DNA from 3 places in the Pseudaquabacterium inlustre genome. Region 1 is predicted to be linked to each of the others. Evidence: predicted binding sites of a transcription regulator. Region 1 holds the regulator's gene; each other region holds the start of a gene.

Region 1 (5,142 bases):
CTGGGTGCTGGCGGCCGGCATCCTGGGCGGCGTGGTGGGCCCCAACCTGGCCACGCACAGCCGTGACCTGCTGGCCGGCGCACCGTTTGCCGGCGCCTACCTGGTGCTGGCCGGCGTGGCCGTGGCCAGCCTGGGTGTGATGAGCCTGATTCCCTTTCCGCCGCTGCCGGGCCAGGGCGGTGGTGCGGTGCAGGGCCGTCCGCTGGGCGAGATCGTGCGCCAGCCGCTGTTCATCATCGCCGCCGCGGCCTGCAGCATCGGCTACGGCGTGATGAACCTGCTGATGGCCGCCACGCCCATCGCCATGGCCCAGTGCAGCCACCCGTTCTCGGCCGCCGCGCTGGTGCTGGAGTGGCATGTGCTGGCGATGTTCGTGCCCAGCTTCGTCACCGGCCGGCTGATCCAGCGCTTCGGCGTGGAGCCGGTGATGGCCGTGGGCCTGCTGCTGAACCTGGGCTGCGTGGCGTTCGCGCTGTCGGGCAACGACGTCATGCACTTCCTGGGCGCGCTGATGGTGCTGGGCCTGGGCTGGAACTTCCTCTACATCGGCGGCACCACGCTGGCCACCGAGGCCTGGCGCCCCGAGGAAAAGACCCGCGCCCAGGCGGCGCTGGACTTCTGCGTCTACACGACGATGACGCTGACCTCGTTCAGCTCGGGCGCGCTGGTCACCACCGGCGGCTGGCAGGCCATGAACCTGGGCGCGCTGCTGCCGCTGGCGCTGATGGGGGCCGCGCTGCTGTGGCTGCGCCAGGTGCGGCCGGCGCGCTGATCACTCGGCGCGCGGCGCCCGCGCCGAGCCGGCGATCAGGTCGAAGCGGAACAGCCGGCACTCGATCGGACCGTTCCACATCGGCACGCGGCGGGCTTCCTTCAGGCGCAGGGCCTGCGGCAGCTTCATGTCGGGGCTGAGCACCCAGGCCGTCCAGCCGGCATAGGCGCGCTTCCAGTGCGCGGCCAGGCCGCTGAAGAAGGCGGCGCCGGCGGCGTCCTTCTCGCCCTCGGGCGCACCCGCAGGGCCTTCAGCGAAGCCCTCGCGCACCGCGCGCTCGGCGCCGCGCTCGCCGCGCGAGCCCTTGGCCTCGATGCGCTCGCCGTACGGCGGGTTGAACACCAGCAGGCCGGCCTCGGCCGGCGGCGGGCGCTGCAGCGCGTCGGCGGTCTTGAAGACGATGGCATGGCCGACGCCGGCGCGCTGGGCATTGCGCGCGGCGAAGTCGGTCATGCGGAAGCTCACGTCACCGGCGTGGATGGCCACGGCCGGCGCGTGCACGGCCGCCTGCGCCTCGGCCTTCAGCTGGCCCCAGGCGGACAGTTGCGTGCGGAACGGCAGCATGCGCTCGAAGGCGAAGCGGCGCTTCAGCCCCGGCGCGATGCCACAGGCGATCTGCGCGGCCTCGATGGCGATGGTGCCGGCGCCGCAGCAGGGGTCGAGCAGCGCACCGTCTTCGGGCCGGCCCTGCCAGCCGGCGGCGGCCAGCATCGCGGCGGCCAGGGTTTCCTTCAGTGGCGCCTCGCCCTTCAGGCCGCCATCGCGCTCGTCGCGCCAGCCGCGCTTGAACAGCGCCTCGCCCGAGGTGTCGGCATACAGCGACGCGGTGTCGGCCGTCAGGTGCAGCACCAGCGGCAGATCGGGGTGGCGGGTGTCGACGCTGGGGCGGCTGCCGGTGGCGTCGCGCAGCACATCGCACAGCGCGTCCTTCACGCGCAGCGTGGCGAAGTTCAGGCTCTGCAGCGGACTGCGCGTGGCGCTGGTGTCGATGCGGAAGGTCTGCTCGGGCGTGATCCAGTCGCCCCACGGCACGCGGCGCGCCAGGTCGTACAGGTCGTGCTCGCTCTCGTAGGGGCCGAAGGCCAGCGGCCACAGCACGCGCTGCGCCAGGCGGCTGTGCAGGTTCAGCTGCATCGCCACGCGGGCATCGCCCAGCACCTGCACGCCGCCACGCTGCTCCACCACGCGGCGGCGGCTGGGGTCGGCCGGCACCACGGCGCGGTCCACGCCCAGCAGGGCCGCCACCTCGTCGGCCAGCAGCGGCTCGACGCCAGCGGCACAGGGCAGGAACAGCGACACCGGCGTGTCGCCCACCGGCGCGATGGCCTTGACGGGCAGGCGCACCGGGCCGCGGGCCGGCATGCCGGGGCCACCGGGACCGCGCATGGCCGGACCGCCAGGGCCGCCGGAACGCGGGCCGGGCCCACGCGCCTCGGTGTGGCGCTGGGTCTTGTAGCCGCCGATCGGCGGACGGGGGGTCTTGGTCAAAGGGCTTTGCGCAGGTTGGCGGGCGCGATCTTCAGCGCCTCGCGGTACTTGGCCACCGTGCGCCGCGCCACCTGGATGCCCTGCTCGGACAGCATGTCCGACAGCTGGCTGTCCGACAGCGGCTTGGCCGGGTCTTCGTTGGCCACCAGCTGCTTGATCAGCGCGCGCACGGCGGTGGAGCTGGCGTTGCCGCCGGCCTCGGTGTTCAGGCTGGAGCCGAAGAAGTACTTCAGCTCGAAGGTGCCGAACGGCGTGTTCATGTACTTGGCCGTGGTCACGCGCGAGATCGTGCTCTCGTGCAGGCCCAGTTCGTCGGCGATTTCGCGCAGCACCAGCGGCTTCATCGCGATCTCGCCGTGGGTGAAGAAGCCCTTCTGCCGCTCGACGATGGCCTGGCTGACGCGCAGGATGGTGTCGAAGCGCTGCAGGATGTTCTTCATGAACCAGCGCGCCTCCTGCAGCCGCGACGACAGCCCACCCGCGGCCCCGTTGCGCTGGCCGCGGATGGCCTGCGCATAGAGGTCGTTGATCTTCAGCTTGGGCATCACGTCGGGGTTGAGCACGGCCTTCCAGCCGCGCCCGGCCTTCTGCACGATGACGTCGGGCACGATGATGTTGGCCTCGGCGCGCGTGAACGGCCGGCCCGGCTTGGGCTCGCAGGTCAGGATCAGCGCCTGGGCCTCGCGCAGCAGCGCTTCATCAGCGCCGGTGGCCTGCGTCAGCTTCTTCATGTCGCGCCGCGCCAGCAGCTCGAGGTGCTGCTCGGCAATGCGCATGGCCAGCTTGCGCGCCGGGCTGGCCGGCTTCTCGCGCAGTTGCAGGCACAGGCACTCACCCAGGTTGGCGGCGCCCACGCCGGTGGGCTCCAGGCTCTGCAGCCACTTCAGGCCGCAGCGCAGGCGCTCGAACAGGTCTTCGCGCGCCTCCAGGTCGTCTTCGGGGATGTCCAGCGAGGCGGCCACGCGCTCGGCGATCTCGGCCAGCGGGTCGGCCAGCCAGCCGTCCTCGTCCAGGCTCTCGATCAGCACCATCACGGTGGCCGCGTCTTCGTCCGACAGGCGCATGCCCAGCAGCTGGCGGCGCAGGTGCTCCTGCAGCGTGGGGCCGCTGCTGGCCGCGTCCACCGGCTCGAAGTCGTCGTCGCCGCTGCCCGAGGGGCTGTTGCTGGGCGCCTCGCGGATGCCGTCGAAGTCGTCACGCTCGGTGCCGTTCTCCCAGTCGTCGCGCTCGGTGGCGCCGAACTCGGCGGTGTCCACGCCGGCAGGCTCGTCGCTGCCGGCGTCCTCGCGCTCGCTCAGGCGCTCCTTCTCGCGCTCGGCGCCGGCACCGCTCTCCGGCGTGGCGGCCACGCGTTCCAGGCCATAGGCCAGCGAGTCGTCGCCGCCGTCCTCCACGTCGAGGAAGGGATTGGCCTCGAGCATCTGCTCGATTTCCTGGTGCAGCTCCAGCGTGGAGAGTTGCAGCAGGCGGATCGATTGCTGCAGCTGGGGCGTCAGCGCCAGGTGCTGCGACAGGCGGACCTGCAATGAAGGCTTCATGACTTCGGGCCTGTCATCACATCTTGAAATGCTCGCCGAGGTACACCCGGCGAACGTCGGCGTTCTCGACGATCTCGGACGGCGTGCCTTCGGCCAGCACGCGCCCCTCGCTGATGATGTAGGCGCGGTCGCAGATGCCCAGCATCTCGCGCACGTTGTGGTCGGTGATCAGCACGCCGATGCCGCGCTGCTTCAGGAAGCCGATGATGCGCTGGATCTCGATCACCGCGATCGGATCGACGCCAGCGAAGGGCTCGTCGAGCAGGATGAAGCGCGGCTGCGTGGCCAGCGCGCGGGCGATCTCGACACGGCGACGCTCGCCGCCCGACAGTGCCGGCGCCGGCGAGTCGCGCAGCTTCTCGATGCTCAGGTCGTGCAGCAGGCCGTCCAGGCGCTGCTGGATCTCGGTGGCCGCCAGCGGCCGGCCGTCGGCGCCCACCTGCAGCTCGAGCACCGCACGCACGTTCTCCTCGACCGTGAGCTTGCGGAAGATCGAGGCTTCCTGCGGCAGGTAGCTCAGGCCCATGCGCGCGCGCTGGTGGATGGGCTTGCCTTGCACGGCCTGGCCGTCGATGCGGATCTCGCCGGCATCGGCACGCACCAGACCCACCACCATGTAGAAGGTGGTGGTCTTGCCGGCGCCGTTGGGGCCCAGCAGGCCCACCACCTCGCCGGCGCCCACGGCCAGGTGCACTTCCTTGACCACCTGGCGCGAGCCGTAGCTCTTTTGCAGCCCCTGGACCGTCAGCCCTTGGAGCCCTTGGCTCTGGCCGATCGGGGGCTGCGCCGCCATCGCCACGCGCTCTGGCGCCTGGGCGGATGTCACCGCCGCTCCCCGAGGGCCGGCGTGCTCTTCAGCGGGGCCTGCGCGGGTGCGGACGCGGCCTCGGCGGCCATCGCGGCGGCGGCCTCGGTGCCGGGGCGTGGCGTGATCACCGCGCGCACGCGGCCGCCGGGGTTGGTGGCGGTGGTGGCCCCACCGCCCTGCACATTGAAGGTCTCGGCCTGGCCGTCCCAGACGATGCGCGCGCCCTGGATCTCATCGGCCAGCGTGGCGCCGCGCAGGCGCCGCACCACGGCCGCGCCTTCGAAGCGGATCACGCCGGTCTTGCTGTCGTAGTCGATGCGCTGGGCCTGGCCCTCGACGCTCTCGTCGATGCCGTCGCGCTTTTGCTTCACGCGGGCCGGCTTGTCGGCCGTGCCGCTGGCCTGCACCACCTGCCAGCCTTCGGGCGTCTCACGCACCTCCAGCTTGTCGGCGCGCAACAGCAGCGTGCCCTGGCTGATCACCACGTTGCCGCTGCACTGGCTGATCTGCTTGGCCAGGTTCACCACGCAGGGCTG
Region 2 (5,142 bases), on a different contig from region 1:
ATGCTGGTGAGCGTGGAGTTCAACCTGCGCCAGCCCGAGAACCAGGGCACCGAGAACCCGGCCACGCCGCGCCGCCGCGCCGGCGACCTGATCGGCGGCGAGCTGATCCGCCTGCCCGAGCAGCTGCGCGCGGCCATCGAGGCCCAGGCGCGCATGCCCATGGTGCGCATCGGCGAGGCGCTGGTGGCGCTGGGCACCATCACCAAGGAGCAGTTGTCCGACGCGCTGCAAGTGCAAAAGCGCGAGCGCAACGTGCCGCTGGGCGAGTTGCTGGTGCGCCTGGGCCAGGTGACGCCCGAGCAGCTACAGACCGCGCTGTCGCGCAAGATGGGCTACCCGGTGGTCGACGTGATGGAGTTCCCGGTGGAGCCCACGGCCGCGTTGCGCCTGCCGATGGCGGTGGCGCGCCGGCTCTCCGCGCTGCCGCTGATGAACCATGTCGGCCGCCTGGTGGTGGCGGTGGAGGACCCGTCGGCCCGCAAGGTGATCGACGAGATCGAGTTCAGCGCGCAGTGCAAGGTGCTGCCGGTGCTGGCCCCCACCGGCAAGCTGGGGCGCGCGGTCGACCGCGTGTACCTGCGCCTGGGCGAGGACGGCATCGATCCCGGCGGCGACCTGGCCAGCCCGTTCACGATGTACAGCAGCGATCAGACCGAAAAGGCCGACAAGCTGCTGGCCAACCTCGAGATCGAGCAGGGCAGCGACGCCGACGAAGGCCCGGCCATCGAGCAGAGCGACAACTCGCTGGTGCGCCTGATCAACACCATGATCCAGGAGGCGCGCGCGCAGGGCGTCTCGGACATCCACATCGAATGCCCGCCCAGCCCGGCCAAGGTGCAGGTGCGCTTCCGCCGCGACGGCGTGCTGCGGCCCTACATCGAGCTGCCGGCCAGCTACCGCAGCGCGATGGTGGCGCGGCTGAAGATCATGTGCGACCTCGACATTTCCGAGAAGCGCAAGCCGCAGGACGGCAAGATCAACTTCGGCCGCTGGGTGCCGGGCCAGAAGCTCGAGCTGCGCGTGGCCACCATCCCCACCGCCAGCGGCTACGAGGACGTGGTGATGCGCCTGCTGGCCAGCGCCCGCGCGCTGCCGCTGGAGAGCATGGGCATGCAGCCCGACACGCTGTCACGGCTGAAGCACGCCATCGAGCGTCCCTACGGCATGGTGCTGTGCGTGGGCCCCACCGGCAGCGGCAAGACGACCACGCTGCACGCCGCGCTGGCGCATCTGAACACGCCCGACCGCAAGATCTGGACGGCCGAGGACCCGGTGGAAATCAGCCAGCCCGGCCTGCGCCAGGTGCAGGTGAACGCGCGCATCGACTGGACCTTCGCGAATGCGCTACGCGCCTTCCTGCGCGCCGACCCCGACGTGGTGATGGTGGGCGAGATCCGCGACAAGGAGACCGCGCAGATGGCCATCGAGGCCTCGCTGACCGGCCACCTGGTGCTGAGCACGCTGCACACCAACAGCGCGCCCGAGACCGTGATCCGCCTGCTGGACATGGGCATGGACCCGTTCAGCTTCGCCGACAGCCTGCTGGCCGTGCTGGCGCAGCGCCTGGTGCGGCGCTGGTGCCCGCAGTGCGTCACCGCGCAACCGGCCACGCTGGAAGAAACCGAGCTGCTGCTCGACGAGTACCTGCACGCCTACCCGGACGGCGCAGCGGCTCCCACGCGCGATGCGCTGCTGGCCGACTGGACGCAGCGCTACGGGCAGGACGGCGCGCTGCTGCGCCACCACGCGCCCGGTTGCAAGCGCTGCAACGGCAGCGGCTACTCGGGCCGCGTGGGCCTGCACGAGCTGCTGCTGATCAGCCGCGAACAGCGCCACCTGATCCAGACCACGGCCGCGGCCGAGCAGATCCAGGCCCTGGGCATGCGCGAAGGCATGCGCACGCTGCGCCAGGACGGCATCCTGAAGGTGCTGGCCGGCCTGACCTCGATCGACGAGGTCAGAGCCACCAGCAACAGCTGATCGAAGCGGCGCCGACCGAGCGCCGGGCCGCCCCAAGCCGGCCGGCGACCCGCCCGGCAGGTGGCCCCGCGTCACCGCGAGGCCGGGTGCCCCAGTTCAAGGCTGCCGCCAGGTCACCTTGGCAGCGTTGAACATGCGCTTGAGCTCGCCCGAGGTCGCCAGGCCGTTCATCGCGGCCTGCACCGCCTGCGCCAGGTCCTCGGACTCCTTCTTCACCGCACAGCCCACGGCCCAGCCGTCGCGGCCGCGCGGGATGGGCAGCGGCTCGATCGAGAAGCGCGGGTCGCCGCCCAGCACCGACTCCAGCTCCGACGCATGGCCAGCCGCGGCCGCCACCTCGCCGGCCGCCAGCGCGCGGGCGGCCTCGCAGCCGTCCTTCAGCTTGGTGACCAGGCGCTCGCGGTACTTGCCGCCGTCGGCGCCGATCAGCAGCCAGCCCGCCAGACTCAGGCCTGGCACCGCGATGCGCTGCTGCGCCGCGATGTCGTCCAGCGAATCGAACTTGGGCACGGCCTTCAGGTCGCGGGCGATCATCACCCGCTCACGGAAGTACGGCGCGAAGATCTGCACCTTCGGGTTGCCCAGCATCAGCGGGCGGTCCACCGGAACGTGCAGCAGCACATCGGCCGGGCCCCAGCCCAGGTAATGCCCCTTCCAGACCATGTTGCGCAGGTCGTCGTCCATGTTCTCGCCGGCATGGAAGGGCAGCAGCGAGGCCTTGACGCCCAGCGCCTGGGCCAGCGCGTTGGCCATCTCCACCTCGATGCCCTTGCCGTCCACATGGAACGGCGGCAGCTCGTGGTACAGGCCCACGGTGAGGGTGCCACGGGCGCGGATGCGCGCCAGCGCGCTCTGGCCGTCCTGCGCCAGCGCGGCCAGCGGCGTGGCCGTGGTGGCCAGCGCGGCCGCGCCGGCGGCCAGCAGTTGGCGGCGGCCCAGGGCCGCCGGATCTCGTTGCGTCATGGTGTCTCCAGGGGGTGACGCAGTATCGAACCGCCACCCCCGGCCCTGAGGCCGGCGGGGTCACGGCGGTCAACTTGCCCAGGTCGTCGCCCGGGTCAGACCGGCAGGCGCGCGATCAGAAGGCGCGCTCGCGGCGCGTCTCCAGATAGGCCTTGATCGACCACATGGCTTCCTGGTTCAGGATGCCTTCGAACGGGGGCATGTAGACGGCGCCGTTGCGCACCTTGCCGCGGCGCACGCTGGACAGGTAGTAGTCGTCCACGTCCTTCACGCAGGCGGCGCGCTTCTTCTCGTCCTTCAGGCCGGCGCACTCGTTGTCGAGCTTGCGCAGATCGGGCGCGATGCCACCGGAGATGGCCTCCAGGCCGTGGCAGCGGGCGCAGTTCTGGTTGTAGGCCGAGGTGCCGATCTTGATCGCCTTGTCGTTCTTGCGATACGGGTTCTCGGCACGCCACTGCTCGCCCAGTTGGGGCAGGTCCTTGGTGTCCACGGCCTGCGGCGTCACGTCGCCGTGCGACCAGGCGGTGGCGGCGGCCAGGGCCAGCGCGGCGGCCACACCGGCGCGGCGCAGGATGAAAGAGGGCTTGAAGGTGCTCGACATGTTGCTGTCTCCGTCCATTGATGAAACACGACCGGCGGGCCCGTCTGCAAACGCCATGCCATCCAATTCCTGGGCCGCGAAGCGCGGATGATGCCCCAGCGCATCCGCACTGGCCCACCCCCTGGCGACCCTGCGCGTGACACTTCGCGCTACCATCGCGCCCCTCGGTAGCGGTTTTGTGCCGATATGGAGCAATCCGGGCTCGGCCCGGGTCTTGCGATGTGTGCCGCCGCGGCGCCGGGAGAGGTGCCCGCGACAGGAGACAACCGCCACCGAGCGGGCAGGAGAAGAGCACATGCGAGGGCCGTTTCACCCGGCGTTCGGTAGTCAGGGCATCCGCCGCGCCAGCGACGCGCCCGCCCGACCGATCGCCTCCAGCCTCAATCTGGGCCACGATCACATCGACAAGATCGAGCAGTCGCACGAACGCTGCGCTGCACTCGGCGTGTCGCGCATCGACGCGCCCGATCTGTCGCCGCTGGCCCGGCCCGACATGGTGGTGGTGCGCGACCGCAACCGCCGCCTGCACGAGCATGCCGCGCCGGTGATGGAGATGCTCTACGAGCAGATCGTGAACACCGAGAACATGGTGGTGCTGACCGATGCCACGGGCACCATCATCCACTCGATCGGCGACGACGATTTCCTCAGCCGCGCCAGCAAGGTGGCACTGCAGCCGGGCGTGAACTGGAGCGAGACCACCAAGGGCACCAATGCCATCGGCACGGCCCTGGTGGAAGAGACGCCCACGCTCGTGCACGCCGACGAGCACTACCTGCACGCCAACCACTTCCTCACCTGCTCGGCCGCGCCCATCCTCGATCCGCGCGGCAACATCCTGGGCGTGCTGGACGTGTCGGGCGACCAGCGCAGCTACCACCAGCACACGATGGCGCTGGTGAAGATGTCGGCGCGCATGATCGAGAACCACTGGCTGACGGACGACTACCGCAACGTCATGCGGGTGCACTTCCACAGCCGCGTCGAGTTCATCGGCACGCTGATGGAGGGCATCCTGGCGATCAGCGCCGACGGCAAGATCGTCGGCGCCAACCGTGGTGCGCTGGAGCAGCTGGGCCTGAGCGGCGCGGCGCTGCGCATGCACAGCCTCACCACGCTGTTCGGCACCACGGTGGGCGCACTGGTCGATCGCTTCCGCAGCCCGCTGGCCACGCCGATGCCGGTGCACCTGAACGGCGGCCGCCAGTTCCACATCCACGCCCGCTTCAACTGGCCGGTGTGGACCAGCCTGGCCGAGGCGGTGTCGGGGGCGGCGGTCGAGCCGGCCGCCGGCACGCGCGAGGCCGGCTTCGACGGCAGCGGCACCGCGGCCGAGGCCGGCGCCAGCCCGGTGGCCAGCGGCGGCGGCGGCGGCATCGGCACCGCGGCGCCGCGCAGCGAGCGCAGCAGTTCCGGCCTCGACCAGCTGCGCACCGGCGACGCCCAGGTGGCCAGCGTGATCGACAAGATCCGCCGCGTGCTCGACCGCGACATCCCGATCCTGGTGCTGGGCGAGACCGGCACCGGCAAGGAGCTGCTGGCGCGCGCCATCCACATGGATTCGGCCCGCGCCAAGCAGCCCTTCGTGGCGGTGAACT
Region 3 (5,142 bases), on a different contig from region 1:
TGCTGGCAGCCGGGGCCGTGCACGTGGCCGTGGCCGTGACCATGACCGTGCGCGTGGTCATGGCTGTGATCGTGCCCGCAGCCGGGGCCATGCACATGCGGCGCGGGCGCGGCGCTGACGCCGATCGCCGCCAGCGCGGCGCGGCCCTTGGCCGGGGCGTGGTCATGGCTGTGGGCATGGCCGTGATCGTGGTCATGCGCATGGCCATGGTCGTGTCCGTGGCCATGCCCGCCGCCGCCATAGGCGCCACCCTCGGGCTCGAAGCCGGCTTGCGCCTCGGTCACGATCAGGTGCTGCTGGCGCAGCATGTCGGCCAGCACATGGTCGGGTTCGAGCTTCAGGTGGTCGGGCTGCAGTTCCAGCGCCACATGGCGGTTGCCCAGGTGGTAGGCGGCGCGCAGCAGGTCGAAGGGCGTGCCGTGCTCGCTGCAGTGGCGCACCACCAGCACCGGCTGCGGCGCGGCGTTCACCTTCACCAGCGAGCCGTCTTCGGCCACCAGCACATCACCACCGCGCACCAGCGTGCCGCGCGGCAGGAACACGCCGATCTGCCGGCCCTGGCTGTCGGTGGCCTCGAAGCGGCTTTTCTGCCGCACGTCCCAGTCGAGTTCAACGGTGGCGGCGCGCTTGACCAGCACGCTGGCCAGGCCGCGGCCCTGGGGAATGAGTTTGTTGACGGTGAGCATGGCGGCATTGTCGCGGCAGCCACGTGCCGCCGCCCGGGCCAGGGTCAGAACAGGAAGTACTTCTGCGCCATCGGCAGCACGGTGGCCGGCTCGCAGGTGAGCAGCTGGCCGTCGGCGCGCACCTCGTAGGTCTGGGCGTCGATCTCCATCACCGGCATGGCGTTGTTCAGCAGCATGTCGGTCTTCTTCACCGTGCGGCAGTCGCGCACCGCCGACAGGTGGCGGGCCAGACCGTAGCTCTCGGCGGCACCGCTGGCCAGGGCCGAGCGGCTGACGAAGCTGATGGATCCCGTGCCCACCGCCTTGCCGAAGCTGCCGAACATCGGCCGGTAGTGCACCGGCTGGGGCGTGGGGATGCTGGCGTTGGGGTCGCCCATGGCCGCGGCGGCGATGAAGCCACCCTTGACGATGACGCTGGGCTTGACGCCGAAGAAGGCCGGGCGCCACAGCACCAGGTCGGCCCACTTGCCCGAGCGGATCGAGCCCACCTCGTGCGCGATGCCGTTGGCCAGCGCCGGGTTGATCGTGTACTTGGCGATGTAGCGCTTGATGCGCTGGTTGTCGTTGCGCGACGAGTCGCCGGCCAGCGCGCCGCGCTGGGCCTTCATCTTGTGCGCCGTCTGCCAGGTGCGGATGATGACCTCGCCCACGCGGCCCATGGCCTGGCTGTCGCTGCTCATCATGCTGATGGCACCCAGGTCGTGCAGCACGTCCTCGGCGGCGATGGTCTCGCGGCGGATGCGGCTTTCGGCGAAGGCCAGGTCCTCGGCGATGCTGGCATCGAGGTGGTGGCAGACCATCAGCATGTCCAGGTGCTCGTCCACCGTGTTGGCGGTGTAGGGCATCGTGGGGTTGGTGCTGCTGGGCAGGAAGTTGGCCTCGCCCACCACGCGCAGGATGTCGGGGGCATGGCCGCCGCCCGCGCCTTCGGTGTGGAAGGCGCACAGCGTGCGGCCCTTGGTGGCGGCCACGGTGTCTTCGACGAAGCCGCTCTCGTTGAGCGTGTCGCTGTGGATGGACACCTGGGTGTCGGTGACCTCGGCCACGCCCAGGCAGCTGTCGATGGCGCTCGGCGTGGTGCCCCAGTCCTCGTGCAGCTTCAGGCCGATGGCGCCGGCTTCGATCTGCTGCAGCAGGGCTTCGGGGCGGCTGGCGTTGCCTTTGCCCAGGAAGCCCAGGTTCATCGGGAAGGCCTCGGCCGCCAGCAGCATGCGGCGGATGTTCTCGGGCCCCGGCGTGCAGGTGGTGGCGAAGGTGCCGGTGGCCGGCCCGGTGCCGCCGCCCAGCATGGTGGTGACGCCCGACATCAGCGCCTCTTCGATCTGCTGCGGGCAGATGAAGTGGATGTGGCTGTCGATGCCGCCGGCGGTGACGATCATGCCTTCGGCCGACAGGATCTCGGTGCCGGGGCCGATGACGAGATCGATGCCCGGCTGCACATCGGGGTTGCCGGCCTTGCCGATGCCGACGATGCGCGAGCCCTTGATGCCGATGTCGGCCTTGACGATGCCCCAGTGGTCGACGATCACCGCGTTGGTGATCACCAGATCACAGGCCTCGCGCAGGCCGGGGCCGTTGGGCACCTGGCTTTGGCCCATGCCGTCGCGGATGGTCTTGCCGCCGCCGAACTTGACCTCTTCGCCATAGCCGCCGGCACGCAGTGTCAGGTCGTCCTCGACCTCGAGGATCAGGCCGGTGTCGGCCAGGCGCAGGCGGTCGCCCACGGTGGGGCCGAACATCTCGGCATAGGCGCGGCGGTGGATGGTCGCCATGTCAGGCCCGCCCGGCCGCCCGAAGGGCCTGAGTCGCCCCCTCGGGGGGCAGTGAACGAAGTGAGCGTGGGGGCATCATGTTGAGAGTTTTCCCTGGATGAGGCCGCGGAAGCCGTAGACGGTGCGGTTGCCGGCGTAGTCCACCAGTTCCACAGTGCGTTGCTGGCCGGGCTCGAAGCGCACGGCCGTGCCGCTGGCGATGTTCAGGCGCATGCCACGGGCGGCCTCGCGGTCGAACTGCAGCGCGCCGTTGGTCTCGGCAAAGTGGTAATGGCTGCCCACCTGGATGGGCCGGTCGCCGCTGTTCTGCACCGTGACGGTGAGGGTGCGGCGGCCGGGATTGAGTTCGAGCTCGCCCTCGTCGGTGAGCAGTTCGCCAGGGATCATGCGCAGCGGCTCCGGGGTGAGGGGGTCAGCGGCGGCGGTCGCCGAGGTAGACGACGGCGGCCACGGCCACACCGGCCAGCCACAGCAGGGCGTCGCCGGCATGCCAGTGGCTGGCGCCGGGCAGGCCATGGCCGTCATGCGCCAGGGCGGTGAGCGTGGTGCAGGCCAGCAGGCTGGCGGCGGTGAGTCGCTTGAACATCATGGCGTGTCGCTCCGGCACTCAGGCAATGGGTTGATGCACGGTCACCAGCTTGGTGCCGTCGGGGAAGGTGGCTTCCACCTGGATCTCGGGAATCATCTCGGCCACACCCTCCATCACGTCGCTGCGGGCGAGCACGGTCTTGCCTTCACTCATCAGCGCGGCCACGGTCTTGCCGTCGCGGGCGCCTTCCATGATGGCGGCCGTGATCAGGGCCACCGCCTCGGGGTGGTTGAGCTTCAGGCCACGTGCCTTGCGCCGCTCAGCCAGCAAGGCAGCGGTGAAGATCAGCAGTTTGTCTTTCTCGCGGGGGGTGAGGTCCATGGCAGCGTGCTTTGCATGATTGGTGCCATGTGATTCTTGCCGGTTTTGAGTTCGGCCTGCCATGCATGCTGAGACCGAGCGGCCTCGGGGCGGCCGGGCCTGGGGTGGGGCTCAACTGCTTGGCCCACGGCTTTGCCGTGGGCTTCCCTGCGCTGCTCAGCCGGGTGGCTGGTGCGGCGCAACTCCCGCCGCTCGCTCACGCTCGCTGTGGTCGGACAAGCGCCGCAAGTCAGTTGTCGATGTGCGCCTCTCGGCGCACCGCCACCCGGCCTGCGCTGCTCGGCGGCGCAGATTCACCCCACCCCAGGCCCGGCCGCCCCGAGGCAGACGCACCACGCGGTGCGGGGCGTCGTTTTCCTCGGCAAGCGGAAATGTGTCGGGCCGAGGACGCCGGGTGGCCGGGTGGCGTAGGTAAAAGGGGGAGGGCCGAAGGCCCGGAGGACACGGAGCCAGCCGGCCACCCGGTGGCCTCGGCCTCGCACAGGAAGCGGCAGGCCCACATTGGTAGCACAGCTTCGGTGCCAACCGGCGCCGCTGCATTGAATCGGTGCGTGAATGCGCTTGAGTGGTGCGCATGCGGCAAATGGCACCGTCCCAGTGCGGGCGCGATTCTTGATGGGGCACAGGCATGCATTCCGCGCCCCCCGCCGCGCCACCGCAGCAAGTGGTCACCTTCCGACGCGACTACAACCGCTGGGTGGCCAGCGAGACGCTGGAAGACTATGCGCTGCGCTTCACCCCCCGCGCGTTCCGCAAGTGGAGCGAATGGCGCGTGGCCAACACCGCGTTCGGTGCGGCCTCGTTCCTGATCCTGGAGGCCGTGGGCGCCACGCTGCTGGTGCAGCACGGCTTCATGAACGCCGCGCTCGCCATCCTGGCCACCGGGCTGATCATCTTCCTGGCCGGCCTGCCGATCAGCGTGTACGCCGCGCGTTACGGTGTGGACATGGACCTGCTCACCCGCGGCGCCGGCTTCGGGTACCTGGGCAGCACCATCACCAGCCTCATCTACGCCAGCTTCACCTTCATCTTCTTCGCGCTCGAGGCCGCGGTGATGGCCTACGCGCTGGAACTGGCCTTCGACATCCCGCCGGCCTGGGGCTACGGCCTGTGTGCACTGGTCGTGATCCCGCTGGTCACGCATGGCGTCACGGTGATCAGCCGGCTGCAGGTGTGGACCCAGCCGCTGTGGCTGCTGATGCTGGTGCTGCCCTTTGCCGTGCTGCTGGTGCGCTCGCCGGGTGAACTGGCTGGGCTCACCCGTTCGGCCGGCGTGTCGGGGCATTCGGGCTTTCACTGGCTGGACTTCGGCGCCGCGCTCACCGTGGGCATTGCGCTGATCACGCAGATGGGTGAGCAGGCCGACTACCTGCGCTTCATGCCCGAGAAGAAGCCCGGCCGCGCCGCCCACTGGTGGGCCGGCACGCTGCTGGGCGGGCCGGGCTGGGTGATCGTGGGCGTGGCCAAGATGCTGGCCGGCGTGGTGCTGGCCTGGCTGGCGCTGCAGCACATGGTGCCGGCCGAGCGCGCGGTCGATCCCAACCAGATGTACCTGGCGGCCTGGGAGTACGTGTTCCCCAACTACAGCTGGGCCGTGGCGGCCACCGCGCTGTTCGTGCTGGTGTCGCAGCTCAAGATCAACGTCACCAACGCCTATGCCGGCAGCCTGGCCTGGAGCAACTTCTTCTCGCGCGTGACCCACAGCCACCCCGGCCGCGTGGTGTGGGTGGTGTTCAACACCGCCATCGCCCTGGTGCTGATGGAGATGAACGTG

Evidence for each region. Region 1 encodes sigma-54, which starts transcription at its own class of promoters, with help from an activator protein. Its sites were predicted from a motif close to TGGCANGNAANCTGCTTT; they were not measured.
Region 2: pedF (cytochrome c-550 PedF) is a predicted target of sigma-54. The motif match lies at 3,588-3,605, and genes of this name have one in related genera.
Region 3: AACH10_RS19050 (urease subunit gamma) is a predicted target of sigma-54. The motif match lies at 3,379-3,396, and genes of this name have one in related genera.

What each region holds. Positions count from the first base shown of each region.
Region 1 covers NZ_JBBUTH010000008.1:160,518-165,659, forward strand. Annotated here, with positions in the region: gene AACH10_RS15300 (MFS transporter) at 1-772, shown strand, start outside; gene AACH10_RS15305 (THUMP domain-containing class I SAM-dependent RNA methyltransferase) at 773-2,260, opposite strand; gene AACH10_RS15310 (RNA polymerase factor sigma-54) at 2,257-3,798, opposite strand; gene lptB (LPS export ABC transporter ATP-binding protein) at 3,815-4,591, opposite strand; gene lptA (lipopolysaccharide transport periplasmic protein LptA) at 4,621-5,142, opposite strand, start outside.
Region 2 covers NZ_JBBUTH010000001.1:852,599-857,740, forward strand. Annotated here, with positions in the region: gene AACH10_RS03675 (GspE/PulE family protein) at 1-1,980, shown strand, start outside; gene AACH10_RS03680 (substrate-binding periplasmic protein) at 2,077-2,943, opposite strand; gene pedF (cytochrome c-550 PedF) at 3,059-3,544, opposite strand; gene AACH10_RS03690 (sigma-54-dependent Fis family transcriptional regulator) at 3,840-5,142, shown strand, end outside.
Region 3 covers NZ_JBBUTH010000009.1:360,293-365,434, reverse strand. Annotated here, with positions in the region: gene ureE (urease accessory protein UreE) at 1-686, opposite strand, end outside; gene ureC (urease subunit alpha) at 731-2,458, opposite strand; gene AACH10_RS19060 (urease subunit beta) at 2,534-2,845, opposite strand; gene AACH10_RS19055 (hypothetical protein) at 2,871-3,047, opposite strand; gene AACH10_RS19050 (urease subunit gamma) at 3,066-3,368, opposite strand; gene AACH10_RS19045 (ATP-binding protein) at 3,997-5,142, shown strand, end outside.